2 regions of the Specibacter sp. NPDC078709 genome follow, and region 2 is predicted to be linked to the other one. Evidence: predicted binding sites of a transcription regulator. Region 2 holds the regulator's gene; the other holds the start of a gene.
The links. The regulator LexA, encoded in region 2, represses DNA repair genes until DNA is damaged. The targets are predictions, from matches to a motif close to TCGAACANNTGTTCGA.
Positions count from the first base shown of each region.

Region 1: uvrA (excinuclease ABC subunit UvrA) is a predicted target of LexA. The motif match lies at 3,705-3,720, and genes of this name have one in related genera.

Region 1 covers NZ_JBFBLU010000003.1:49,169-63,639, forward strand. Annotated here, with positions in the region: gene AB0P14_RS06840 (HAD hydrolase-like protein) at 1-585, opposite strand, end outside; gene uvrA (excinuclease ABC subunit UvrA) at 741-3,620, opposite strand; gene AB0P14_RS06850 (GntR family transcriptional regulator) at 3,771-4,160, opposite strand; gene AB0P14_RS06855 (ABC transporter ATP-binding protein) at 4,157-6,094, opposite strand; gene AB0P14_RS06860 (ABC transporter ATP-binding protein) at 6,091-7,896, opposite strand; gene AB0P14_RS06865 (CoA-binding protein) at 8,490-8,993, opposite strand; gene AB0P14_RS06870 (O-acetylhomoserine aminocarboxypropyltransferase/cysteine synthase family protein) at 8,990-10,360, opposite strand; gene sfnG (dimethylsulfone monooxygenase SfnG) at 10,360-11,538, opposite strand; gene acs (acetate--CoA ligase) at 11,535-13,493, opposite strand; gene AB0P14_RS06885 (flavin reductase family protein) at 13,767-14,339, shown strand; gene AB0P14_RS06890 (FAD-dependent oxidoreductase) at 14,401-14,471, shown strand, end outside.
Region 2 covers NZ_JBFBLU010000001.1:62,812-77,282, reverse strand. Annotated here, with positions in the region: gene recA (recombinase RecA) at 1-685, shown strand, start outside; gene AB0P14_RS00340 (regulatory protein RecX) at 692-1,219, shown strand; gene AB0P14_RS00335 (lytic transglycosylase domain-containing protein) at 1,308-2,654, shown strand; gene miaB (tRNA (N6-isopentenyl adenosine(37)-C2)-methylthiotransferase MiaB) at 2,732-4,309, shown strand; gene miaA (tRNA (adenosine(37)-N6)-dimethylallyltransferase MiaA) at 4,306-5,298, shown strand; gene dapF (diaminopimelate epimerase) at 5,362-6,294, shown strand; gene AB0P14_RS00315 (methyltransferase) at 6,291-6,929, opposite strand; gene hflX (GTPase HflX) at 7,088-8,749, shown strand; gene AB0P14_RS00305 (ATP-dependent DNA helicase) at 8,742-10,766, shown strand; gene lexA (transcriptional repressor LexA) at 11,041-11,730, opposite strand; gene AB0P14_RS00295 (LysM peptidoglycan-binding domain-containing protein) at 12,064-12,549, shown strand; gene AB0P14_RS00290 (histidinol-phosphate transaminase) at 12,626-13,723, shown strand; gene hisB (imidazoleglycerol-phosphate dehydratase HisB) at 13,913-14,471, shown strand, end outside.

The sequences.
Region 1 (14,471 bases), on a different contig from region 2:
CATGACGGCGGTGAGCTCGGTGCCGGGCGTGGCGTCCAACGCCGCAATGGCGCAGGTGTGGGCCAGCGCGGCAGCAATAATTTCGGTCTTGCCCGGGCGGTATTCCGGATCACCCGGCTTGAGTGTTTCATCGGCGTGTGAGCCGCAAATGGTGTGGAACAAGGTATCGATGCCGTGGTGCGCCAGCAGCTTCTTGGCCAGTGGCTCGGGCTTTTGCGTTGCAACGGCGAGGTAAACGCCACTGTCCTTCAGCTCCGTCAACAACTCACGGACGCCAGGATAGACCTCAGACATTGCCATGCCCTGTTCGCCGTACCAGCCTCGGTACGCTGCGATGACGCCATCTACCTGAGCCTCGGGAACTCCGGCGATGTTGACCAGTGCGTCGGCCAATTTGGGGCCGATCATCTTGTTAAGCTCGCTTGCTTCCGGCACTGGCAGGCCCTTGACGCGCAGTGCGTATTCCACGCCGCCGGTGATGCCACCGGCTGGGTCAACGAGCGTCCCGTCGAGGTCGAAAAGAACCACCCAAGGCAGGTTGTCACGTTTTTTGCCCGCGGTCATGGCAGGAATCACTGTAGTCACGTCCACCAGTTTCTCACGAGCCAGCCCCGACCATGCCCATCCATGCACCAAGTGGCATACATGACTCGCCACAACGGAGGTCCCTAGGCAGCGTGGGTGGGCCCACGCTGCCTAGGGTCCCGAAGCGAGGTACGAGCTTTGGGAGGGCGTGGAGACTAGAGAACCTCGCGCAGGAACGTTGCCGTATGGCTCTCCTTGCTCTTGGCGAGCTTTTCCGGGGTACCGGTCGCCACCACGCGGCCACCGCCAGTACCGCCGTCGGGCCCCAGATCCACGATCCAGTCAGCACTCTTGATGACATCGAGGTTGTGCTCAATGACAATGACCGTATTGCCCTTGTCAACGAGCCCCTGCAGCACCAGCAGCAGTTTGCGAATGTCCTCGAAGTGCAGGCCCGTGGTGGGTTCATCGAGCACATAGATGCTGCGGCCATTGGAGCGCTTCTGCAGTTCTGCAGCGAGCTTGACGCGCTGCGCCTCGCCGCCGGAGAGCGTGGTGGAGGCTTGCCCCAAGCGCACGTAACCAAGTCCGACGTCGACCAGCGTGCGCAGGTGCCGGGCAATGGGGGTGAAGGCGGCGAAGAAATCGGCGCCTTCTTCGATGGGCATGTTCAGGACGTCGGCAATGGACTTGCCCTTGTAGTGCACCTCGAGGGTTTCGCGGTTGTAGCGGGCACCGTGGCAGACCTCGCAGGGCACGTAGACGTCTGGCAGGAAGTTCATTTCGATCTTCAGCGTGCCGTCACCGGTGCAAGCTTCGCAGCGTCCGCCCTTGACGTTGAAGGAGAAGCGGCCCGGCTGGTAGCCGCGCATCTTGGATTCGTTGGTCTCGGCGAAGAGCTTGCGAATGTTGTCAAAAACGCCGGTGTAGGTGGCCGGGTTGGAGCGCGGGGTGCGGCCGATGGGGCTCTGGTCGACGTGCACCACCTTGTCCAGATGTTCCAGACCGTCGATGCGCAGGTGGCGCCCGGCAACCTGCTTGGCGCCGTTGAGCTTGTTGGCCAACACCTTGTACAGGATCTCGTTGACCAGCGTTGACTTACCGGAACCACTGACGCCGGTGACGGCGGTCAGCACGCCCAAGGGGAACTTCACGTCGATGTTGAGCAAGTTGTTTTCGCGCGCACCAACCACGGCCAGTTCGCGTGCTTTGTCATACTTGCGGCGTTTGGCTGGCAGTGCGATGGACTTGCGCCCGGACAGGTAATCGCCGGTCAGGGAGCTGGTGTTCGCCAAAAGCTCCGGCAAGGAACCGGAGTGCACTACTTCGCCACCGTGCTCACCGGCACCGGGGCCAATGTCAACGATCCAGTCGGCTTCCTTGATGGTGTCCTCGTCATGTTCCACCACAATGAGTGTGTTGCCGAGGTCCCGCAGGCGGGTCAGGGTGCCAATGAGGCGGCGGTTATCGCGCTGGTGCAAACCAATGGAGGGCTCATCGAGGACGTACAGCACGCCCACCAGGCCGGAGCCGATCTGGGTGGCCAGACGGATGCGCTGTGCCTCGCCGCCGGAGAGGGTGGCTGAGGCGCGTTCCAGGTTCAGGTATTCCAAGCCAACATCGAGCAGGAACTTCAGGCGCGCCTGGATTTCCTTCAGCACTTGGCTGGCAATCTGTGCTTCGCGGCCCGTCAGCACCAGATTGGAGAGGAAGTCAAAGCAGTCGCGCATGGACAGGGCGCAGACCTCGGCAATGGACTTACCGTTGATTAGCACCGAGAGGGAGGCCGGGTTCAGCCGTGCACCACCACAGGCAGGGCACGGAATCTGTCGCATGTACTCTTCGTAGCGGTCACGGGCGGTATCGGATTCCGTCTCGCCATGCTTGCGATGAATGTACTGGATGGCACCTTCAAAACCGGTGCTGTATTTACGTTCGCGGCCAAAGCGGTTCTTGTACTGCACCACCACCTTGTGATCCTTGCCGTACAGGACAGCGGTGCGCGAATCCGTGTCCAACTTATTCCACGGGGTGTCCATCTTGAAGTCCAGCTCCGTGGCCAGACCCTCAAGCAGCCGGTTCCAGTATTCGGTGGTGGCGGTGCCCAGCGACCATGGCGCAATGGCGCCTTCACGCAGCGACAGGAACGGGTTGGGAACTACCAGCTCCTCATCCACTTCCAGCTTGGTACCAATACCGCTACACGCACTGCAGGCGCCGAAGGGGTTGTTGAAGGAGAACGAGCGCGGCTCAATCTCATCAATGGCGAGTGGGTGTTCGTTGGGGCAGGCCAAGTTCTCGGAGAAGGAACGGATGCGCCCATCATCGCCGGGCTCAAGGTCCACGAGTTCTGCCAGCACGCGGCCATCGGCCAGGCCCAGCGCGGTTTCCACGGAGTCGGTGAGACGCTGTTGGATGCCGTCCTTGACCACCAACCTGTCCACCACCACCTCGATGGTGTGTTTAAACGTCTTTTTCAGCTTGGGCGGATCACTGAGCTGAACTTGCTCACCATCCACCTTGGCACGGGAGTAGCCCTTGGCCGTGAGCTCCTTGAACAACTCAACGAACTCACCCTTGCGGTCACGCACCACGGGAGCCAGGACCTGGAAACGGGTGCCTTCAGGCATTTCCAGCAGCTGGTCCACAATTTGCTGTGGCGTCTGCTTGGCGATGGGCTCACCACAGACGGGGCAATGCGCCGTACCCACACGAGCCCAGAGCAGACGCATGTAATCGTAAATCTCGGTGATGGTGCCCACCGTGGAACGCGGGTTCTTCGACGTCGACTTTTGATCGATGGAGACAGCCGGGGACAGGCCCTCAATGAAGTCAACATCCGGCTTATCCACTTGCCCCAGGAACTGCCGGGCATAGGCGGAGAGAGATTCCACGTAGCGGCGCTGACCTTCGGCAAAAATGGTGTCGAAGGCGAGGGAGGACTTGCCTGAGCCGGATAGTCCTGTGAAGACGATCATGGAGTCGCGGGGCAGGTCAAGGTCAACGTTGCGCAGATTATTTTCCCGGGCACCCTTGACAATCAGGCGCGACAGATCCGGGCGGGTGTCATTCACAGGTGTTGCTGGCTGGGCCATTATTTCCTTCGCATAGCAGTCCGCGGCAAAGCCGCTCCACGTGGCGAGTGTCCGCCACGCAAGGGTGTTTCTACATCAGTATAATCGAAAGTTCGTTCGAATGAAGGCTTGAATGAGTGCTTTCCAAGGCACTGGAATCAGCTGCCCACATTAGCCGCTGGTGCGTTCCAGAGCGGCGGAGACTATGCGCAGGGCCTGAGCCCGTGGCATCCCCAATTCACGCACGACGGCGGCATAGGAGTCCGCGGCCTCGGCCACCTGGGCGGCAATTTTGTCCCCGCCGGAGGCAATCGCTGTGCCGCTGCGTCCGGCCGTGATCACAATGCCTGCCTGCTCCAATTCCCGGTAGGCCCGGGCTACAGTGTTGGCCGCGACCCCTAAATCTGTGGCTAGGGCACGAACCGAGGGCAGTTTGGTGCCCACGGCCAGTTCGCCCGAAGAAGCCAAATCCAGAATCCGCAGCCGGACCTGTTCAAACGGGGGCACCGTCGATTCCAAGTCCAATCGCCACCGGCGCATCAATACATCCATGGAGTTCATGCCTGGCTCACCTCTTCCACCATTGGATCGCCAAATTGGCTCATATAGAGATGGTAATAGAAACCTCTGTGAGCGAGCAGCACGTCATGACTGCCCTGTTCAATAATGCGACCACTGTCCATCACCAGTATGAGGTCAGCATCGCGAATAGTGGAGAGTCTGTGAGCAATAACAAAGCTGGTCCGGTTCGCTCGGAGCTTATTCATGGCCTGGCGGATCATCACCTCGGTGCGGGTATCCACACTGCTGGTTGCCTCATCCAAGATCAGAATGCCCGGGTTGGCGATCCAGGCCCTGGCAATCGTCATGAGCTGACGCTGCCCCTCACTCAGCCCGCCGCCGTCGTCCGTAAGGACGGTGTCATAACCATCCGGGAGCGAACGGACAAAGTGATCCACATGTGTGGCCACGGCGGCTTCGACAATCTCCTCCTCGGTGGCGCCCAGCTTGCCGTAAGCCAGGTTCTCCCTGATCGTGCCGCCAAAAAGCCACGCATCCTGAAGCACCATGCCGAACTGGCTGCGGAGGTCATCGCGGCTGAGGTGGGCGGTGTTGACGCCATCCACCGTGATCGTCCCGGAATTAATCTCATAGAAGCGCATGAGGAGGTTGACCAAGGTGGTCTTGCCAGCACCGGTGGGGCCCACAATAGCCACGGTCTCCCCCGGCTCGGCCACGAGGGAAAGGTCCTTGATGAGCGGCTCCCCCGGCGTGTAGCCGAAGTTCACGTGGTCGAACCCCACGCGGCCCTTCGGCTGAGCGAGCCTTGCGGCCGGGATGTGATCGGGCGTCTGTTCTGTGGCATCGAGCAGTTCAAAGACTCGTTCGGCAGAGGCGACACCTGATTGGAGCAAGTTGATCATGCTGGCAATCTGAGCCATGGGCTGGCTGAATTGGCGCGAGTACTGGATGAACGCCTGGACGCTACCAATCGTTAGAACACCCTGGGCCACCTGAATACCGCCGAGCACCGCCACCACCACGTAGTTGAGGTTGGAGATGAAGTTGGTACTGGGCATGATGATGCCTGAAATGAACTGAGCCTTGGCACTTGATTCATAGAGGGAATCGTTCGAAACCCGGAACTTCTCAATAGCTTGCTTCTGCTGCCCAAAGGCCTTGACGATCTCATGGCCCGTGAACATTTCCTCCACATGGCCGTTGAGGTCTCCGGTGCTCTTCCACTGAGCTGCGAACTGCACCTGCGAGCGCTTGGCGATCATGATGGTGATGACGGCGATGATGGGTACCGTCACGAGCGAGATGCCTGCCAGTAGGGGCGAGATGGAGAACATCATTCCGAGCACGCCGCATACCGTCAGGACGGCGATGAGGATCTGTGTGAGTGTCTGGTTCAGGGTTTGGGAGAAGTTGTCAATGTCATTGGTGACGCGTGAGAGAACATCGCCGCGGGATTCCTGTTGGAAGTGCGCCATGGGCAGGCGGTCCAGCTTTGCCTCAATGTCGCGGCGCAGTCTGTACATGGCTCGCTGGACTATGCCCGTGGTGACAAAGCCCTGACCCCAGTTGAAGAAGAAGGCAGCTATGTACAGGCTCAAGACAATCATGAGCACCTGGCCCAGGGCGCCTAGATCCATGCCTTGGCCGGGCACCACGTTCATGGCGTTGAGCATGTCCGCCAGCTGGCCCTGCCCCTTGGCGTGCAGCTCGGCCACGGCTTGGGCTTTGGTGGTACCGGCCGGGAACTGGCCGAGCATCTTGCCCACCACGCCGTCGAAGATGATGTCGGTGGCGTTGCCGAGGATCTTGGGCGCTACTACGGACAGGCCAACCGAGATAGCTGCCATGATCACCACGAGAGTGATGCGGATCTTGTCCGGGGCCATAAGACCCAGGATTCGTTTCAGACTGGGACCAAAGGCCATGGCCTTTTGGGGTGGACCGCCGCCGCGGCCGCCGCGCATCATGCTCATGAGAGGCCTCCGTCACGGGTGGTGGTGGGGTTGGTTTCCGTGCTGCTGGTGCTGTCCATGGCCGGAGCCTCTAAGTCATCGTCTGCTCCTAGCTGCGAGTTGACGATTTCCTGATACGTGGGGCAGCTGTCGAGCAACTGCTCATGGGTGCCTTGGCCTACTAACACCCCTTCGTCTAGGACCAGGATGTTATCTGCGTCCCTGATGGTGCCTACCCGTTGGGCTACAACCAGAACTGCCGCGTCGCGGGTGACCAGTTTCAGTGCTGCCCGGAGTTTGGCATCCGTTGCATAGTCCAGAGCCGAGAAGCTGTCATCAAAAAGGTACACAGAGGGTCCGGCGGCAATGGCTCGGGCAATACAGAGCCGTTGGCGCTGTCCACCGGAGACGTTGGAGCCTCCCTGCTCTATAGGGGCCTCTAAGCCTTCAGGCATGTCCCGGACAAAGTTCGCAGCCTGTGCTGTCTCCAATGCTTGCCACAGTTGATCATCCGTAGCGTCTGGGTTTCCCATGCGAATATTGCTCGCTACCGTACCCGTGAACAAGTAAGCCTTCTGCGGTACGAGCCCAATAGAGCTGCGCAGCGCTTGCAAGGTCACGTCCTTGATGTTGTGTCCGCCCAACTGGATGCCACCCTCGGTGGCATCCAAGAGTCTTGGTATGAGGTTCACCAATGTGGACTTGCCGCTACCGGTGGAGCCAATGATCGCCGTCGTGCTTCCCGGGGAGGCGGTGAAGCTGACTCCGGAGAGGACTGGGGCCTGGGCTCCGGGGTAGGTGAAGGTGGCGTTCGTGACGTTGAGGCGGCCATCGAGGCGGGTGACATGCACGGCGTCGGGGCCATCGACCACGCTGGCTTCGGTGTTCAGGACTTCGGTGATGCGTTCTGCGCTGACGGCCGCGCGCGGGATCATCATGAACATGAACATGGCCATCATGACGGACATGAGGATTTGCATGATGTAACTCAGGAATGCGGTGAGGGCGCCAATCTGCATGTCACCAGCGTCAATGCGTTGCCCGCCAAACCACAGCACACCCACACTGGTTACGTTGACCACGAAGAAGATGGTGGGGAACATGAGCGACATCAGCCGCCCTGCCCGTAACTGGGAGGCGGTGAGTGCGCCGTTGGCCGTGGCGAATCTTTCCGCTTCGTAGTCGCGGCGGCCAAACGCGCGGATGACGCTGATACCGGTGATCTGTTCGCGCAGCACCCCGTTGATGTCATCGAGTTGGCGCTGGACTTTACGGAAGGTGGGGACCAGCACGCGAACGATCAAGCCGATGGCGATGAGCAGCACAGGCAGGATCACCAGTAACAGGCCCGAGAGGGGAACATCCTGGGCCATGGCCAGCACAATCCCGCCAATGCACATGATGGGTGCCATGACCATCATGGTGAAGGACATCAGTGTCAGCATCTGCACCTGCTGGACGTCATTGGTGGTGCGGGTGATCAGGGACGGTGCGCCAATGATGCCCACCTCTTGGGAGGAAAACGTCTCCACTTTGTCAAAAAGGTCGCGGCGGATTTGCCGTCCTACGCCCATGGCAAGCCTGGCGCTCAGATACGTGGCCGCGATGGCACACATCACCTGACCCGCAGTAATGAGCAGCATCCACAGACCCAGATTCAAGATGACGTCGATCTGACCCTTGACCACACCGTCGTCAATGATGTCGGCATTGAGGGTGGGCAAATACAAGGTGGCGAGGGTAGAGAGGAATTGCAGCACCACAATCGCGATCAATGACGCCTTATGCGGCGCCAGATTGCGGGCAATCAGTTGAAACAGCACCTATCCTCCTGATGATGGTCTCGGCGAGCGTGTTCTTGGTCCAGCTATCAAGCTACTCCTAGCGGCTTGCGAATGTCAGTCATCTATCCCGTGAGTTTGCCGTGGCCTGGGGCGTCTTGTGGGCGGGGTGCCCGGGCACGGGCGCAAGCGAGTGCCAGCGGGTGCCAGAACGCTCGCCGGACAGTTTTGGGCGCTCGCCACCCATCGAGCCGTCACATCACGCCGCTTTGAGGTGATCTAAGCGGCATTATGTGACTGTTCGATGGTCCGTGGTGCGGGGATCGGTCTAACTCGACGCACTACCGGGCTTCGTTGCCCGCAATGTGGCGCCGCTACCGGCCTGTGGGTGCTGTTGCCGTACACTTCTGACCCCTTCCGGCCCGAAAACGTACAGGAGGTGCACACTCGAAAGTGGATCGGGGCTGTTTCTCCCGAACTGGACCGGCTAGGGAGGCTCCAGACGCAAAAGGGACGGCGCTCGCGGGATCGGACGGCCCTATAAGACCATCCCATCCCGCAAGCGCCGTCCTTTTTCGCGCCAACATTCCACTGATCGGTAGCCCGGCAGCCGGACACCGAAAGGGCGTAATACCTTAGGCGACGACCTGCCGCTTCGAGGAAATCACGCCGGTGTCGAATCCTGCCAGGTGCAAACCACCGTGGAAGCGGGCGTGTTCAATCTTCACGCAGCGGTCCATGACCACTTCCATTCCAGCAGCCTCAGCCTTGGCCGCAACTTCCTCATGCCAGGAGCCCAACTGAAGCCACAGGCTCTTTGCCCCAACGGCAATGGCTTCATCCAGAACGGTGGGCAGATCATCATGGCGGCGGAATACATCCACCATGTCCGGGACTTCCGGCAGATCAGCCAATGACTTGTACACCGGCTGGCCCAGGATTTCCGTAGCTACCGGGTTCACGAAGTAGACGCGGTAGCTGCTGGAAGAGAGCAGATACGTCGCCACGAAGTAGCTGGCCCGTGACGGCTTATCCGAGGCTCCCACAATGGCGATCGACCGAGTCTTGCGCAGAATGGCCAGGCGTTCGGGAGCTGAGGGGCCAACCCATGAACGTTCGGGAGTACTCGTGGTGCTCATGCGTTTGCTCCGATCGTGCAGGACGCCGCGGCTTCGTCAGTGGCAGCAGCGGCATCTGTGGCAGCAGCACGACTGGCAATGAACTCCTGCGCTATGGACAGCGCCTGATCAAGGTCCCACAGGATATCTGCGAGATCTTCCAGACCAACGGAAATGCGGATCAAGTCCTCGGGGACTCCGGCTGCCTCAAGCTGATCTGCCGTGAGCTGCTGGTGAGTGGTGGAACCCGGGTGCAACACCAAGGTGCGTGAGTCACCAATGTTGGCCAAGTGGCTGGCCAGCTGGAGGGAGTCGATGAACTTCTTCCCGGCGGCACGTCCTCCGCGCACACCGAAAGCGAACACGGAGCCAACACCCTTGGGCAGGTAATGCTGTCCACGCTCAAAGTGCGGGTGACTGGGCAGTCCGGCGAACTGAACCCAAGAGACCCGCTCATCGGCTTCAAGCCAGGCTGCCACAGCGGCAGCGTTGCGCAGGTGCTCATCCATGCGCTGCGGCAGCGTCTCCACTCCCTGCAGCAATTGGAAGGCTGACTGTGCCGAGAGCGCCGGACCAATGTCGCGCAACTGCTCGGAGCGCAGCTTCGTCAAGAAGCCGTACTCGCCAAAGTTGCCCCACCAAGACACGTTGCCGTAGGAGGCTACGGGCTCGGTCATGGAAGGGAACTTGCCGTTGCCCCAGTTGAAACGACCGGACTCGACCACAACGCCGCCCAAGGTGGTGCCGTGTCCGCCCAGGAACTTGGTGGCCGAGTGGATCACGATGTCGGCGCCGAATTCAATGGGCCGGATCAGGTACGGGGTGCTCAAGGTGGCATCAACCACCAGCGGTACCCCGGCCGCGTGAGCCACCGCAGCCAGTCCCTGCAGATCGGCAATGTCACCGGAGGGGTTGGCGACGATCTCCGTGTACACAGCCTTCGTGTTTTCCTTGATCGCGGCAGCAAAATCGGCCGGATCATTGGAATCGATGAAGGTGGTGTCCACTCCGAAGCGGCGCAACGTCACATCGAGCTGGGTGATGGTTCCGCCATAGAGCTTTGAGGAGGCCACAATGTGATCCCCCGCCCCTGCCAGCGCCGCAAAGGTGACAAATTCCGCTGCCATGCCCGACGACGTCGCAACAGCACCGATGCCACCTTCCAGAGAAGCAAGGCGCTCCTCAAAGGCTGCCACGGTGGGGTTACCAATACGTGAGTAAATGTTGCCGTACTTTTGCAGCGCAAAGAGGTTGGCGGCGTCGTCGGTGTCCTTGAACACGAACGAGGTGGTCTGGTAGATGGGCACCGCACGGGCGCCGTGCTCAGAATCGGGCGTGCCGCCGGCGTGCAGGGCGCGGGTGCGGAAGCCGAAGGAATGCTCGGTCATTAGACGCTCACCTTGTCAAAGTTGGTGATGGGCAGCAGGGAGGTGTCCAGCTCGGTGCCGTGCTTGCGGGCCAGATCGGCTTCCAGTTCGCGCACAATGGGCATGACGTCCCGGCCGAACGCTGCCGTTTCTTCCTGGAAGTGCAGGTAGGCAGTCAGCATCAAGTTCACGCCGCGCTTCTTGTATTCCACGATGCGGGTGGCGATCTGCTCGGGGGTGCCGATCAGTTCGGTCTTGAAACCGTCGTTGTACTGGATCAGATCCTCGTAGGAGGAATCTGCCCACATGCCCTTGCCGTCCTTGGTGGAGGCGCCGGCCTCCTTCACAGCGGCCGCGAAACCTTCGACGGCGGGGCGGTGCGCCTTGGCGACGATCTCGCGCAGGGTCTCGCGGGCTTCCTTCTCGGTGTCGCGGGCAATGACGAAGCCGTTGAGGCCAAAGCGCGGCTTACGTCCCGCCTGCGCAGCTGCGGCCAAAACGCCGTTCACGTTTTCGCTGTAGCCCTCCAGGGTGCGGCCGTTGGAGAAGTACCAGTCAGCAGTGCGGCCAGCCGCGGCCTGGGCGGCGGTGGAGTTGCCGCCGAAGAAGATCTCCGGGTGGGGGCGGCCGGGCACGTCAACAGGTGCCGGGTTGAGCGTGAAGTTATTGATGTTGTAGTACTTGCCGGCCTGGGAGTATTCCCTCTCCGTCCAGAGTCCACGCAGCACTCGGATGAACTCTTCGGTGCGGACGTAACGTTCGTCGTGCTCCAGCCAATCGAGACCAAAGTTCACGAACTCGTCCTTGAGCCAGCCGGAGACAATGTTCACGGCAGCGCGACCGTTGGAGAGGTGATCGGCGGTGATGATGAACTTGGCCAACACACCGGGGTGCCACATGCCCGGATGGACGGCGGCGATGACCTTCAGGCGCTCCGTCGCACCGAGCAAAGCGAGCGAGAAGCTCGTGGCCTCGTGCTGCTGATCGGCGCCGTAGGAGGCCGCGTAACGGGTCTGCGTCAGAGCATATTCGAAGCCGCTATTCTCGGCGATTTGGGCCAGCTTCTTGTTGTACTCGAAGCTCCAATCCGTGCGCTGTTCGATGGTGCTCACCACGAGGCCACCGGAAACGTTGGGGACCCAATAGGCAAATTTGAGCGGGGTGGCGAGGTCTGCAATGTTAACTGGTGCAATGCTCATGAGTGATCCTTCTTTTTGTACTGGGTAACGGACGCAATAATTCCGGCCATTGATTCTTCGTTTTGCAGCGAGGTGGTATCGCCCAGAGGCGACCCCTCAAACATTTGGGTTAGCAACCGTCGCATGATTTTTCCTGAACGAGTCTTAGGAACATCGGGAACAACGACGACGGCGCTTGGCTTGGCGATGGGCCCAATCTTGTGTGCCACGTGGGCACGCAGCTGGTCCTGGACTTCCGCGGCGGAGTGCATTTCGCTGTCTGCTAGGACGACGAAAGCCACCACCGCGTGGCCGGTCAGCGCATCAGCCACCGGGGTGACACCGGCCTCGATGACGTTGGGGTGGGTGACCAGTGCCGATTCAATTTCGATCGTGGAGAGTCTGTGCCCGGAGATGTTGATGACGTCATCGATGCGGCCAAGGATCCAGATATGACCGTCGGCGTCATACCGGGCGCCATCGCCTGCCAGGAAGTAGCCCTGCTTGGCGAACTTGCGCCAGTAGGAATCCAGGTAGCGCTGCGGGTTTCCCCACACGGTCCGGGCCATGGCCGGGCCAATTCCGTCAACCACAATCAGACCTTGGACATCGCGCTCAACGTCAGTTCCGGCGTCGTCCACAATACGTACGCTCACACCCGGCATGGCACGGGAGGCGCAGCCTGGCTTGAACTCGGTATCACCAGGACGCGGCGAAAGGATCGTGGCGCCAGTTTCGGACTGCCACCAGGTGTCCACCATGGGCAGAGTGCCGCCGCCAAGTTCATCGCGGAGCCAGTTCCAGGCCTGCGGATTGACGGCTTCACCGACGGTTCCGAGCAGGCGCAGGGAAGAGAGATCGTGGTGGGCCGGGACGCCGTCGGGGAACCAGCCCATGAGCGAACGGACCAGCGTGGGTGCGGTGTAGTAGCTGGTGACACCGTAGCGTTCGATGATGTCAAAGTGGCGGCCCGGGTGCGGGGTATTCGGGGTGCCTTCGAAAATGACCTGTGTGACGCCATTGGCGAGCGGGCCGTAAATTTCGTAGGTGTGTGCCGTGACCCAGGCAAGATCTGCGGTGCACCAGTGCACATCCGCTTCACGCAAGGCAGGATCAGGGTTGCTGAAGAGCAGTTCGTGGCTGTACGCGGCCTGGGCCAGGTAGCCGCCGGTGGTATGAACCAAGCCCTTGGGCTGGCCCGTGGTGCCGGAGGTGTACATGATGAACAGCGGTGTTTCGGCGTCAAAGTATTCGGCCGTGTGTTCCGTGCTGGCTTGTCCAACTGCGTCATGCCACCAAATGTCTCTGCCTTCGGTCCACTCAATCTCGGACCCTGTGCGGCGAACCACCAGGACGTGTTCGATCGAGTTCTCCCCGGCCACTGCGGCATCCGCGTTGGCTTTGACGGGAACAGCCTTGCCTCGACGGAACTGACCGTCGGTAGTGACGAGCAGCTTGGCTCCGGTGTCTTCAACACGGAACTGCAGTGCTTCGGCGGAGAAGCCACCAAAGACGAGCGAGTGAACGGCGCCGATTCGCGCCACGGCCAAGGTGATGATGACAGTTTCGGCGATGACGGGAAGGTAGATGACTACGCGGTCACCCTTGCCAATGCCGAGGGCCTCCAGCACATTAGCTGCCTGGCATACCTGATCTTGGAGCTCCTTGTACGTAATGGCCCGCCGGTCCCCCGGTTCACCCTCGCAAAATAGCGCCACTTTGTTGCCGTTGCCAGCATCCACGTGCCTGTCCACGCAGTTGACGGCTGCGTTGAGTTTGCCACCGGAAAACCACTCGATGCGCGGAACCTGCAGCTCCCCGCTCATAGCGTTCATGGCGGGCTCAAAACTGTGGTCGGTGTGCCAAGGCTCGGCCCAATCAAGCCGCTTGGCTTGCTCAACCCAGAAGTCCACCCTGCCGGCTTCTTCGGCCGTACGCGAGGTCACGGTGGTGGGGGCAAAACTAGTGGTACTCATCAAACCTCCATCAAGGCCGCCGTGTACAGGCGCATAGTGCGGCATCCTTGGCCCAGATCTCTTGGCCGCAAGAAATATTTCTTCATAACTAGACCCCACAAATGCGTTACATGCCAAATTTTCATGTCATAAAGGGTCACTATGTGGAACTTATGAAGTATTGGGAAACATTTGTCCTTGACGAATCGTCCAATAGTTCACGACAGTGATACTTTTTCACTTATGACAGCAGCCGCAGTCCACGCCGACTTTGGCCGCACTAAAGGAGAGTCCATGTCGCAGTCAACCGTTTTCGCCGAGCCCAAACAGGTCACCCATCCCGGTTTCCCTGAAATGCTCAGCGCCGACGATTTCAAAGCTGCGTTCCGGAACCATCCCGCAGGCGTTGCCGTAATTACGGCGGACATCGGCGAGGGGCCTGTTGGGCTGACGGCAACCTCAGTCATCTCGGTTTCAGCCAACCCGCCGCTTGTGGTCTTTTCCTTATCCTCAGCGTCGTCCTCGACGCCCACGGTCAAGCAGGCCGAGACGGTAGTCATTCACCTATTGGGTGCGGATCAGATCTCTCTGGCCAAGAATTTTGCAACGAGCGGCATCGACCGCTTCGCTGACACCTCGATTTGGTCGCGCCTGATCACCGGGGAACCTGTACTACCCTCGGCTAATGCGTGGATGCGTGGACGGATTGTCAACCAGATGGACGCCGGCGATTCCACGGTTGTGGCCGTACAGATTCTGCAGGTGAACCTGCCTGGTGAATCCGGCCGCACAGCAGAACAGGCACGTCCGCTGGTCTACCACGATCGCACCTGGCACTCCCTGAGCGAAACCTCAGTAGTCAAGTAGCTCCGGCCCTAATGTTGGCCGCAGCCTTAACAGAATTCCCGAAGAGTTCACAGTAGAGATCATGAGTATTAAGACTGACGTGGTTGTTATTGGTGCTGGCGCCATGGGCTCAGCAGCAGCATTGGCCGTTGC
Region 2 (14,471 bases):
TGAGCAAGCCTTGGAAATCATGGACATGCTCATTGGTTCAGGGTCTTTGGATGTCATTGTCATTGACTCCGTGGCAGCCTTGGTGCCGCGCGCGGAAATTGAAGGCGACATGGGCGACAGCCACGTCGGCCTCCAGGCACGGTTGATGAGCCAGGCGCTCCGGAAGATTACCGGACGCCTGAGCCAGACAAAAACCACCGCCATTTTCATCAACCAGTTGCGTGAAAAGATCGGTGTGTTCTTTGGTAGCCCGGAGACCACCACGGGTGGAAAGGCGCTGAAGTTCTACGCCTCCATCCGTATCGATGTACGCCGCATCCAGACCTTGAAGGAAGGTGCGGACGCCGTTGGTAACCGCACCAAGGCCAAGGTTGTCAAGAATAAGATGGCCCCGCCCTTCAAAATCGCCGAATTCGACATCATTTACGGTGTGGGTATTTCGCGTGAAGGCGGCATCATTGACATGGGTGTGGAGCACGGCATCATCCGCAAGTCCGGTTCTTGGTACACCTACGATGGCGACCAGCTGGGTCAGGGTATGGAAAACTCACGTCGATTCTTGAAAGACAACCCGGAACTCACCGATGAACTGGAGCGTTTGATCAAGGCCAAGCTCGGTGTTGGGGTCATTGCTCCCACCGAAGATGAGGAAGCCCCCAAGCTTAAAGCAGTGGACGGCTTCTAGGCCGAGATGAATTCCGTACCTCGCGGCTCGGATCCGGCAGTTGACGCCAACCCGGCGTCAACTGCCAGATCCATTGTGTTGCGCCAACTCTCACACTCTGCCAAGAGTCGCTTCCAGCTCAGCCAAAAACTGGCCGAACGGGAGATCCCTGCGGATGTTGCCGAAGCAGTGCTGGACCGCTTCGAGGTGGTCAAGCTTATTGACGACGCCGAGTTCGCCCAAGAATGGGTCCGCACCCGGTCACTGTACAAATCACTGGCCCGTGGTGCGTTACGGCGTGAATTGGCAGAGAAGGGCATTGCTGAAGATCTCATTGACGAGGCCCTTGCACAGGTTGATGACGATACGGAGCGGGAACAGGCTCGTGATCTGGTGCAGCGCAAGGTCCGTCCGTCCATGAATCTAGGGGACCGGACCGAACGGGATAAATACACCCGTCGGTGGGTTGCCATGCTGGCGAGGAAAGGCTTCAACCCGTCCAACGCCTTCGCAATTGTCGGCGAAGTGATTGATGAAAGTTTGATAGCAGAATGATGGAAGCCTGAGCTGAAAGCTGCTGCAGCTAGGGGAGCTGGTGTCTTTTTCTGCATGAAAGCTCCGGTACCCGCTATGCTGGCGACATATGCGTACTCAACTTCCACCCCTGAGTAGATTCCTTGCTGGCACCGTGACGGCAGGGATTTTTCTCGTCTACGGAGTCACGATGGGGCCCGCACTTGCGCAAGACGCGCCGCCGTCGGGCTTCCCTACATGGGCTGAAGTCCAAGCTGCCAAGGGCGATGCGGCAGCTACAGCCGCGGCGGTGTCCAAGATTGGGCAGTTGCTGGACTCACTGGAAAACGAGGCCGGCACCTTGGGCACAGCCGCCGTTGACGCAGGGGCCAATTATGCCCTGACTGAACGCAAACTAGACGCCGCCGCTGCGGAGGTGAGCGTCTTGAGTGAGCAGGCCAGCCGCGCTGCTGAGGAGGCCGCGAAACACAAAAAAGACGCCGTTGCCATCGCCGTGCAAAGCTACAAGAACGGTGGCACCGATCTAGGCTTTTTTGCCACCATGGCCGCACTAGAAACACCGGAAAGTCTCAACGGTGTGGAACTGCTGCAACAAGTGGGGGAGCAGGCAGCCCAAAAACAGGCCAGGGCTCAACAATCACAGGCGGCAGCGACTGCCCTCGAGAAGACCCGCCAAGCAGCGCAGGACGCACAAGCGCTACTCGCTGCCGAAGCGCTGGTATCTAGGGACGCCGCCGTTGCCGCCCAAAATGCCGTGGTGGCTCAGTTGGATGCAAAAAAGGAGCAAAGCGCCACGCTCACGGCCCAGTTGGCTACTCTCAACAACACCACCGCAGCCAAAGAAGCGCAGTACAGGCAGGGGCAGGAAGCACTGGCCGCCTACAACGAGGCACAGGAAGCTAAACGCCAAGCGGCCGCGGCGGCCGAAGCCGCCCGACAAGCCGAAGCTGATCGCAAAGCAGAGGCCGCACAACAAAACCCAGCGGCCACCCACCCGGCGCCGCGGCCTGGCAATCCGAATCCGGCGCCCCAACCCGCTGCTCCTAAGCCTGTTGTGCCCAAACCTGTTGCCCCGCCGGTAGAGACCAACCCTGGGGGTTATATTCCTGTAGAGGTTCTACTGCCCAATATCCCTGGCGGTGCCGTCAACGATCCAGCTGGGGCCAAGGCCTACGCGTCGTCGCGATTGGGCGCTTATGGATGGGCGCAGAGCGAATTTCAGTGCCTGAACCTGCTATGGGAACGGGAATCGAATTGGCGTACCAACGCCACCAACCCTTACAGCGGCGCCTATGGCATTGCCCAGTCGCTGCCCCCAGGGAAGTACGCTTCCGCCGGATCAGACTGGCTGACCAACTACCGCACCCAGATCGAATGGGGCATGGGGTACATCAAGAACCGTTACGTTTCACCGTGCGGAGCATGGAACCACTCCCAAAGCGTCGGCTGGTACTGATCCCCACTCGCTGGCGCGCCAGTGGAGCCGTTTAGCTGTTCCGCGACGGTTGGTCTTAAGCTGGATGGGTGAGCCTGATCCCAAATAGCGTAGATCCTTCCGCCAGCCCCGTAAGCACAGTAGTCCCAGCCAGCCATCCCCGCACCTATCAGGTACGCACGTATGGCTGCCAGATGAACGTCCATGACTCAGAGCGCATGGCAGGGCTGTTGGAAACAGCAGGAATGGTGGCCGTTGAAGAAGCCGGTCCGGCACGCATTATTGACGCCAACGGTGATGCTGTTCCCGATGTGGTGGTTTTCAACACCTGCGCGGTCCGCGAGAACGCTGACAATAAGCTCTATGGCAACTTGGGAATGCTCGCGCACATCAAGGAAACCAACCCCGGTATGCAGATTGCCGTGGGCGGCTGCTTAGCGCAAAAGGATCGCGACACCATCCAAAAGCGGGCACCCTGGGTGGACGTTGTCTTCGGTACACACAATGTGGGTGCCCTGCCCGTTCTGCTAGAGCGTGCCCGGCACAACGCCGATGCACAATTGGAGATCCTCGAGTCCCTCGAAGTGTTCCCCTCGACCCTGCCCACCCGCCGCGATTCGGTGTACTCGGGCTGGGTCAGCATCTCCGTCGGCTGCAACAACACCTGCACCTTCTGCATTGTGCCTTCACTGCGCGGCAAGGAACGCGACCGCCGCCCCGGGGAAATCTTGGCCGAGATCCAGGCACTGGTCGACGACGGCGCCATCGAAGTCACGCTACTGGGCCAAAATGTGAACTCCTACGGCGTCGAATTCGGAGACAAACTAGCCTTTGGCAAATTGCTGCGCGCCTGCGGCGAGATCAAGGGCTTGGAACGGCTCCGCTTCACCAGCCCGCACCCAGCCGCATTCACCGACGATGTGATTGCCGCCATGGCCGAAACTCCCAACGTCATGCCGCAGCTGCACATGCCGCTGCAATCCGGATCCGATAAGGTCCTCAAGGACATGCGCCGCTCGTACCGGTCAGCTAAGTTCTTAGGAATTCTGGACCGTGTGCGCGAACAGATCCCGCACGCCGCCATCTCTACTGACATCATTGTCGGCTTCCCTGGTGAAACCGAGGAAGACTTCCAAGCCACGCTCGACGTCGTTGAAAAGTCGCGCTTCGCCACCGCTTTCACCTACCAATATTCCAAACGCCCCGGCACTCCGGCCGCGGATCTGCCAGATCAGTTGCCCAAGGAAATTGTTCAGGAACGCTTCTTGCGTTTGACAGCACTCCAGGACCGGATCTGTGCCGAGGAAAACGCTTTGCAGATTGGTCGCAAGGTGGAGGTCATGGTGACGGCCACTTCCGGACGCAAGGCCGCGGAGACCAATCGCTTGTCCGGGCGTGCCCGGGATCAACGGCTGGTCCACTTCAGTGTCCCCGAGGGCGCCCAGGCCCCGCGCCCCGGCGATCTGGTTACCGTCACCATTACCGATGCTGCAGCCTTCCACCTCGTGGCTGACCCGGATCTGGCCAATTACCAGCTGCGCCGCTCACGTGCCGGCGATGCCTGGGATTTGGCCCAAGCCGAATCATGCGGCGTCCCCACCGCGTCGGGAACTTCCGACGCCGTCCGGCCCAAGGTAAGCCTGGGCATGCCGACGCTTCCGGTTCGTTCAGCATGACCCCAGCACCGGAGGCTTCTGCGAACGCCCCTGTGGTGGCAGCGCCGGAGATGCTTCCAGTGGTGGCTATTGTTGGCCCCACGGGCTCAGGGAAATCGGAGCTGGCCCTAGCACTGGCGGAGCGTTTCGATGGCGAGGCCATTAACGCAGACTCGATGCAGTTTTACCGGGGTATGGACATTGGTACGGCCAAACTTCCCCTGGCAGAACGGCGCGGCATCCCGCACCATCTGATGGATTTCCTCAGCGTCAAAGAGGACACCACGGTGGCTGCCTTCCAGCAGCTGGCCCGTGCCGCCATTGCGGACATCCGATCACGGGGTAAGCTGCCCATTCTGGTGGGTGGTTCCGGTCTGTACAACCGGGCGGCATTGGATGTCTTGGAATTCCCCGGCACCGAGCCCACCGTCAGAGCAGCCCTCGAGGCTGAACTGGAGAGCGATGGCTTGGCCACCCTCCTGCACCGACTCAACGAGGTGGACCCAGTCTCCGCTGCCCGTATCAACGACGGTAAACGCGCGGTGCGGGCCCTGGAAGTACACGCGATTACGGGCCGGCCTTTCAGTTCCTTCATGCCCGATCGCCAATATGTGGTCCCCACCGTGCAGATCGGGCTCAACGGCGACCGTGCCCAGCTGCACCAGCGTTTAGGTACACGGGTTCACAAGATGGTGGATGCTGGCCTGCTCGATGAAGTCGCGGCACTCATTCCCGAAGGACTGCGGGAGGGGCGCACCGCACACAAAGCACTCGGCTATCAGCAGTTCCTGCGCGTTATTGACGGCGAATCCACTGTGGAGCGGGCCAGCGAAGAAACCATTGTGGCCACGCGCCAATTCGCTCGTCGCCAGCTCACCTGGTTCCGGGCCGATCCGCGTGTGCAGTGGCTGGATTGGTCCCAGCCGGACCTCGTTGAGGCGGCAGCGGCACTCGTCGCGGCGGCCAGCCTAGCTAGCCCAGCCAGCCCAGCTAGCCCAGCCAACAGCTGAGTAAAGCCCGCGCATAGAAAGCCAAGTACCGGCGTCGTGCGTGGGGTGCTTTAGAGTTATTCCATGACTGCAACTATCACCTCCCTGACAGGCCTGCGCTTTGGAAAAGGCCACGGCACCGGCAACGACTTTGTGCTCGTGGCCGATCCCGGGGGTGAGCGTGAACTGGTGCCAGAACAGGTTGCCAGGCTCTGCGATCGGCGCCGTGGACTGGGCGCAGATGGCCTGATCCGTGCCGTCCGCTCCGAGAATATCCCCGAAGGAACGGCGCTGCTGGAGGAAAATCCGGGCGCCGAATGGTTCATGGATTACTACAACGGCGACGGTTCCATCTCGGAGATGTGCGGCAATGGGGTGCGAGTGTTCGTGCACTTCCTCGTGACACAGGGCCTCGTGGAGCTGGGCGCCGGTGAAGAGCTCGTGATCGGCACCCGGGCCGGCGTCAAGGTGGTGGCTCGCACTGCAGACGGGTACCGCGCGGACATGGGCCCCTGGGGTTTCATTCACCCCGAGCAGGCCCTGAGCGGCAGCGACTCGCTAGTCGAGACGGCCGGGCTGGCCGTGGCACGCCCTGCCCTGTCCGTCACCATGGGCAACCCGCACACGGTGGTGGCGCTGGCGGATTTGAGTGAGATGGCAGCAGCCAACCTCACCGTGGCGCCCGCCGTCACCCCGGAGCCCCCGCACGGGACCAATGTGGAGTTTGCGGTGCCTGCCGAGCCTTTGGTGACGGACGACGTCGGACGCATCAGTATGCGTGTTCACGAACGTGGAGTGGGGGAGACTCTCTCCTGCGGGACCGGTGCCTGTGCTGCGGCAGCCGCCACCCGTTTTTGGGCCGGTGACCAGGCCCCGGACAACTGGGCCGTAGCAGTGCCCGGCGGCATCGTCGGCGTGCGTTTCTTCCCCGGGCCCGATGGTCGCGAGCATGTGGAGCTAAGTGGGCCCGCCGTCATCGTGGCAGAAGGTGTTTTTGCCGACGGGCTGAGCGCCTAAGGCTTGGTGCGGGTCACCTTCAGAATCCTGAAGGCCTTATTCGTGGAATCGCGAGCCACCGTAAAGCCGGCATCAGGGAACTGCTCGCTAAGTTCGGCGGTCAGCCAGCGCTGTAACGAATCAGCGCCCAAGTTCTTTTGCACCACAAGGTAGGCCGTGCCGTTGTGGGCCAAGCGGGGCAGCCACATCAGCAGGATCGAGTGCAGCTCGGCCTTGCCCACGCGGATGGGCGGATTGGACCAGATCGTCGTGAAACGCAGGTCTGCATCAACGGCGTCGGGAGTTGACGCTTTGACGTTGGCCAGTCCCAGAGCCTTGGCGTTGTCCTGGGTCAGCTCGATGGAACGCTCATTGACGTCCACTGCGTACACCGTTGCTGCAGGGGAGCGCAGCGCCAAGGTGAGGGCAATGGGTCCCCAGCCGCAGCCGATGTCCAAAAGGTTGCCGGCAGTGGCCGGTGGTGGTGCTTCATTGAGCAAGATGGTGGTGCCTTTGTCCACACCATCGGGGCTGAAGATGCCCCCGGCTGTGTGGAGGTTGCGCTCCTCGCCAGCCAAAACCACGCGAAGTGGCCGGCGTTTCATCGGCGTGGACGGTTGTGAACTGAAATAGTGATCTGCACCCTGAGTACCCATAGTCATGCCAGATTAGTGCCCAACGACCGCTTTGTGTATCTAGGCGCGCCTAAGCGCAGCACATGCACACGTGTGATTATCCACAAGCCAAGAACCTCAAAAGGTGTGAGTGTCGGTGGCTCGGACTACGATTGAGGGTAACAGCCTATAAGGAGAATATGTCCCACGCATCTGCACACAATGGTTCCGACGGCAACGAGCTGCCCCGTGACGGGGAGAACACGGCACCTTCACAGGGCCACAGCACGGGGGAGGAGTCCCTTTCTGCCGCGGAGATTGAAGCCGTGATTGACCGGATTTTGGCCAAGGACGCGGCCGCTTCTCGTGCCACGCGTGCGGATGAGGGCATTGAGGCCCAAGATCCGTTCGGTGGGGCCCCTGCCACCAGGCCGCTTGAAGGACGGGCGCAAGCCGTGTCCACCCTGAATTTCCAGCACAGCCTCTCTGATGGTGATCAGAGCGAGTTGGCTGACCGCAACGCGCTGCGCCGTCAGGCAAGCCTGTCCACTGAGCTCGAAGACGTCAGCGAAGTCGAATACCGCCAGTTGCGCCTTGAACGCGTAGTGCTCGCTGGTCTGTGGTCCTCTGGCACCATGGCCGATGCCGAGAACTCGCTGCGAGAGCTGGCTGCTCTGGCTGAAACGGCAGGATCGGAAGTCCTGGACGGTTTGGTGCAGCGCAGGGCCAAGCCTGATCCGGCAACGTTCTTGGGACAGGGCAAGGCCCAGGAACTCAAGGAGATGGTGCACGCCACCGGCGCAGACACCGTGGTCATTGACGGTGACCTCTCACCGTCCCAGCGGCGCACGCTTGAAGAGGTTGTCAAGGTTAAGGTTATTGACCGGACTGCACTGATTCTGGATATTTTTGCCCAGCATGCCCAATCCCGTGAAGGCCGGGCTCAAGTTGAACTGGCCCAGATGGAATACCTTTTGCCACGACTGCGTGGCTGGGGTGAATCCATGTCTCGTCAGGCTGGTGGCCGGGTGGGTGCTGCAGGTGGCGGTATTGGTTCCCGTGGTCCCGGTGAAACAAAGATGGAACTGGACCGACGCAAGATCCGCACCCGCATGGCGAAACTGCGCCGCGAGATCGCAGCAATGGCTCCTGCCCGGGAAACCAAACGCGCCAACCGCAAACGCAACAATGTGCCTTCAGTGGCCATTGCCGGCTACACCAATGCTGGCAAGTCCTCGCTGCTGAACCGTCTCACTGATGCGGGCGTGCTCGTGGAGAACGCACTGTTCGCAACACTGGATCCAACGGTCCGTAAAACCGAGACTTCTGACGGCTTGGGCTACACCTTGGTTGACACTGTCGGGTTTGTCCGCGCACTGCCCACCCAACTGGTGGAAGCCTTCCGCTCCACTTTGGAGGAAGTCGCCGACGCGGATCTGATCCTGCACATTGTCGATGCTTCCCACCCAGACCCGGAGGGGCAGATCTCTGCGGTTCGCTCGGTGTTTGCCGAAGTCGAGGCACTGCAGATCCCGGAAATCATCATCCTGAACAAGGTAGATATCGCCGATCCCTTTGTGGTGGAGCGTCTTCGCCAGCGTGAGTCCCGCTCTGTGGTGGTCTCGGCCAGGACAGGACAAGGCATCGAGGAGTTGCTCGAAGCCATCAAGGAAGGGATTCCGCACCCCAGCGTCGTGCTGACATTGCTGGTCCCTTATGACCGTGGCGATGTGCTGAACAAATTGCATCGCAGCGATGCTGAGATCATCAGTCTGGAACATGGAGAGCAGGGCACCTTGGCTCAGGTTCGTGTCCGTGAAGACTTGGCTGCAGAGGTTGAACCGTTTGTCCAGCATGCCTGATAGTGAACTTTCGCAGCAGGCACTGGACCTTTTGGATCGGGCCGTTGACGCCATGGGCGGGCAACGCCGCGATGGCCAGCATGAAATGGTACGCCGGGTAGTTGCCGCTCTTGAGAGCGGGGACCACCTGCTGGTTCAGGCGGGCACGGGGACCGGAAAGTCCCTCGCCTACCTGATACCACTGATCGTCAACTCCCTGACCAGCGACAAGCCTGCGGTGATTGCCACCGCCACCCTTGCCCTCCAAGCACAGATCGTGGGCAGGGACGTACCTAGGTTGTTGGCTACCCTGAAACCGATGTTGCCGCGGGCCATTGACGTTGCTTTAGTCAAGGGCCGCAGCAACTATGTGTGCCGGCAAAAACTGGCAGGTGGTTTCCCTACCGAAGACACCGGCGAGGGCGCCCTTTTTAGTCTTGGCGAAGACAACGTGGCTCACCCTCCCAGTGCCACCTCCGGGCCCACCTCACAGCTCGGCAAGGAAGTGGTGCGTCTGCGCGAATGGGCGCAGGAAACAGACACCGGCGACAGGGACGAGATTGTTCCGGGAGTGACGGACAAAGCCTGGCGGCAGGTCTCTGTAACCTCCATGGAATGTCTGGGCGCCCAGAAGTGCCCGATGGCTACCGAGTGCTTCTCGGAGCTGGCCCGTGCCCGCGGAGCAGAGGCTGACATTGTGGTCACCAACCACGCCATGCTGGCCATCAGTGCCTTTGAAGGCATCGCCGTGCTTCCCGACTATGACGTGGTGGTGGTCGATGAAGCACATGAGCTCCAGGATCGCGTAACAGGCGCGGTCACCGGGCAACTCTCTGTGCAGATGGTGCAGGCGGCGGCGTCAAGCACGCGCAAGCACACCGCTGTTTCCGTGGACGCCTTGCAGGCCAGCGCCGCGGCACTGGACCTTGCCTTAGCTGGTGTTCCCGAGGGGCTATTCCCACAGGGGCTCAACGAGGTGCAATCTCAAGCTGTGGAGCAATTGCGTGACGCGGTACGTGCCGCCTTGTCCGATTCTAAGCCTGAGGGTAATGCTGCCGCCGACGGCGGGCGTTCGATTGCCCGATCCAGGCTCAATCTGATCTTCGATTTGTGCGAGCGTCTGCTGGTTGCCAATGATGCCCGTGAGGTGGTGTGGGCCTCGCGGCCGGGTTCCTTCGCACCGGGCAAGGGCTATCAGAAGGCGGATGAAAATGAGCCGGCAGTGCTCAACATCGCACCCTTGAGCGTGGCGATGAAATTGCGGGAGGGCTTGTTTGCCGATCGGACGGTAGTGCTCACCTCGGCCACTCTTGCTATTGGCGAGTCCTTCCAAGCCACAGCTGGCGGGCTCGGTCTTTTGGGGCCCAGCGCTCCCACTTGGACGGGGGCCGATGTCGGTTCGCCGTTCGACTACCCCAAACAAGGCATGCTCTATGTCGCCGCCCATCTGCAGAAACCCGGCTTCGGGATGTCCGCTGAGCAATTAGATGAATTGGAAGCGCTCATCACCGCCGCCGGTGGCGGAACCTTGGCTCTGTTCTCTTCGCGGCGTGCTGCAGAAGACGCAGCCGAGAAGCTCCGCAAAAAGCTCAAGGTGAAGATCCTGTGCCAGGGGGACTCCTCCATGTCCGGGCTCATTAAACAGTTCGCCGATGAACCGGACACCTGCCTGTTCGGTACCATGTCGCTCTGGCAAGGTGTTGATGTGCAAGGAGCCTCCTGCCGTCTGGTGGTGATAGATAGGATCCCGTTCCCGCGCCCGGATGATCCGCTGGTCACTGCCCGCGCCCGTGCCGTGGCGCAAAGTGGCGGCGACGGATTTATTGCCATCTCTGCCACCCATGCAGCGGTGCGCCTCGCGCAGGGGGTGGGCCGGTTGATCCGTTCCAGCCAAGACCGGGGCGTGGTTGCTGTACTTGATTCCCGTCTGGCCAATGCCAGCTACGGCGGTTTCCTGCGTGCCGCTCTACCGCCTTTCTGGTCCACTAAGGACAGAACCGTGGCGTTGGGCGCGCTGAAGCGGCTCTCCGGCAAGTAGTGCCACCCACGAAGGCAGGGTTACGGGCTGGATTTGAAAACGCAGATGATGCCATGAAAATCGCGGATTTGTCGCGTCTTCTGCAGTCTCGAACTGGTTAAGCGCGTCATCTGCTGTTTGGAAGCAGAAGCCACTGACACTCCGGGCTGTACACACATTTTGGCTGCCACACACGAAGGCACCCCATCAGCTCATGAGCTGACGGGGTGCCTTCGTACTTCTTCGGCACGCGCCAACGGCGGCCGGCTATCGGTTTTTTCGTTAGAGACTTCGGTTAGAGGCTTCGCAGCACCGAGACGACCTTGCCCATGATGGTGGCATGGTCGCCCAGAATCGGCTCATAGCGAGTGTTCTGTGGCAGGAGCCAGGTGTGACCGTCACGCTGACGGAACGTCTTGACGGTCGCCTCATCCTCGAGCAATGCCGCCACAATGTCGCCGTTGTTGGCTGTTGGCTGTTGACGCACAACAACCCAGTCGCCGTCGCAGATGGCGGCGTCGATCATGGAATCACCCTGGACCCTGAGCATGAACAATTCACCGCTGCCCACGATCTGCCGCGGCAAAGGCATGATGTCATCCACTGACTGATCAGCCAAGATGGGGCCACCTGCTGCGATGCGGCCCACGAGAGGCACAAAAGCGGTGTCCGAAGAACTGCTCAGCTCGGCAAAGTTCAGACCGTTCGAACTGCGCAGAGTCTTCGGTGCGCTAACGCCTTCGATTTCGACAACTCCGCTGTCCAATACCAGCGGGATGAGAACTTCCATGGCGCGGGGACGCTTGGGATCACGGCGCAAATAGCCGTGGCGCTCCAACTGGGTCAGCTGATGAGTGACGCTGGAAAGGCTAGCCAGCCCCACGGAATCGCCAATTTCGCGCATTGAGGGCGGGTAGCCCTTGTCGGCAATGCACCGTTGGATGCACTCGAGAATTTTCTTCTGCCTTACCGTCAGGCCCTTCATTCCAGCGCGGCTGGGTGCTTGGGGAATGCGGTGCGGCGGGTCTGGAAGCGCCATGGTTCCGTCGGTCCTTTCGTGGCTGCCCTGAACAATGTCAGTGCCTGCTGGTGGACTGCATCTAGCGGCCAATCCTTGTTCTGCAAGTTTAAGCCACGAAGAGACGAATTTCAAACATTTGTTCTATTTGCTCTTGGCAAGTGTCGTCTATAGATGCTAAAACTGTACTAGTAGCAAATTAGAACATACGTTCTATCGAAGATGTTGAGTGTGGAATCTTGGTCCGATGGCTGCAGTTGGCCCCTGGGCAGTGGATTCACGGTGAAAGGACCAGAAGTCATGAACGCATTGCTTATCTCCCACGCATCCTTTGGCGTGTCCCTGCCCGGCCCTGCACCGACCATGGATCGTGCTGCCCAACATGGAGCTGTTCGATCAGGGGAAGTGAAGATCGGTGGAGCAGATTGTGGCACAGCGGACTTCGCTGGCAGCACTCGGCTCAGCTTGACCCGTCGTGGTCGGTTGGTGTTCTTCGGCATCCCGACTCTCGCTGTCGCGGCGCTGATCTTGTTTGTCTCCTTTGCCATCATGGCCGGATCTCTCGCGAGTCCGGCAAACGCGGCCGCTGAGGTGAAGGCGGTCAACATGGCCGACTACGCCGTCGCCGTGACGGTCTTGCAGGGCGACAGCTTGTGGAGCATTGCCGGTGCTGCCGATCCCACCCGCGATGTACGCCATGTGGTTCGCGAAATCGTTGCACTGAACGATCTGGGCACCGGTGTCCTGCAGGCAGGTCAGCGGCTTTACGTTCCCATCCCGAAGTAGCGCTCCTGCAGGTGATGGTGTCCGCATTGTGTCGCCGTTTCGAACTTTTCCACGGCAAGCAAATATGCTGGAGGGCATGGACCAGTTTGAACGCCTAAGTCAATTGCCGCTTCGTGACGACTTGCGTGGACAGCACCCCTACGGTGCACCTCAGCTTGATGTTCCGGTGCTGCTGAATGTTAATGAAAACACCTTTGGTGTTCCGGCCGATGCCAAGGAAGCAATCCTTGCAGCAGTGGCCGAAGAGCTAAATGGTCTCAACCGCTACCCGGACAGAGAATTCACCGTTCTGCGCCAAGAGCTGGCGGCTTATCTTGGCCACGGCTTGAGTGAAGATAATCTTTGGGCGGCCAATGGATCCAATGAAGTGCTCCAGCAGTTACTGCAGGCATTCGGAGGTCCGGGCCGCACCGTCATGGGATTCCCTCCCACATATTCCATGTATCCGCTACTCGCCAGCGGAACCGGGACAGGCTACATCGCTGGTGTTCGCGCCCAGGACTACAGTCTTTCTGCGGAATCTGCCGCCGAGCAGGTTCGCCAGCATGCTCCGAACCTCGTGTTCCTCTGCTCGCCCAACAATCCCACCGGAACGGCTTTGGGCCTGGACGTTGTGGAAGCCGTCTATGCAGCCGGCGAGGCATCTCAAACAGTGGTTATTGTTGACGAGGCCTACGCAGAATTTGCCCACACAGGAACCGAGAGTGCTCTGAGCTTGCTCGAGGGGCGGCCTCGACTGGTGGTCTCACGCACCATGAGCAAGGCCTTCGCCTTAGCAGGGGCACGACTGGGATACCTGGCTGCTGCGCCGGAAGTCACCGACGCCCTGCGTCTGGTCCGCCTGCCCTACCACCTCTCCGCCATTACCCAAGCAACAGCTGTGGCAGCCCTACGGCACTCCACCTCACTGCTAGCCAATGTCGAACAGATCAAAGTCCAGCGGGACCGGATCGTCAAGGAGCTCATTGCTCTAGGGCTTAGCCCGGCGCCGTCCGATTCAAACTTTGTCTTCTTTGGTGGACTTGAGAATCCGCATGCGGTCTGGGAAGCCTTGCTGGCCGACGGCGTACTCATTCGCGACGTTGGAATTCCGGGCCACTTGCGTGTCACGGCAGGTACGGAAGCCGAGACCACAGCTTTCCTTGAAGGACTGCGCGCCTTCCTTGCCGCCTGAGGACGCTTTTTAATTCTGTGAGGAGGATCCGCCGTCGAACATGGCTGGTTCCTTCTCGCCAGGGGAGAGGTTTGGGTATAACCATGTCTTCTCTCCTAAACTGGTAGCACTACACCAATTCGTTTACGCGCCCGTCCCTGCCCGGCAACTGCCGGCTGCGAAGGCGCACCACAACAAAGGACTGCCGCAATGACTCAGAACAGCCCGAATCCCGGCCAGGGACGCACTGCCCGCCTGGAGCGTGCCACGAGCGAGTCAAGCGTCATGGTGGAGATCAACCTCGACGGCACCGGCGTGTCAAACATTGACACCTCCGTGCCCTTTTACGATCACATGCTCACGGCTTTGTCCAAGCACTCCCTGATCGACATGAACATCAAGGCCACTGGCGATACCCACATCGATGCCCACCACACGGTAGAAGACGTGGCCATCTCCTTGGGTGAAGTCCTCAAGGAGGCCCTAGGGAACAAGGCCGGGATCCGCCGCTTCGGCGAAGCCACGGTCCCCTTGGATGAAGCCCTCGCGAACGCCGTGGTTGATCTTTCCGGCCGTCCTTACTTGGTACATGGTGGCGAGCCTGCCGGACAGGAATACCACCTGATCGGTGGTCACTTCACTGGCTCGCTTACCCGCCACGTCTTTGAAGCCATCACCTTGCATGCTCAGATCTGCCTGCACATGACAGTCATTGCTGGCCGCGATCCGCACCACATCGTCGAAGCGCAGTTCAAGGCCTTCGCCCGGG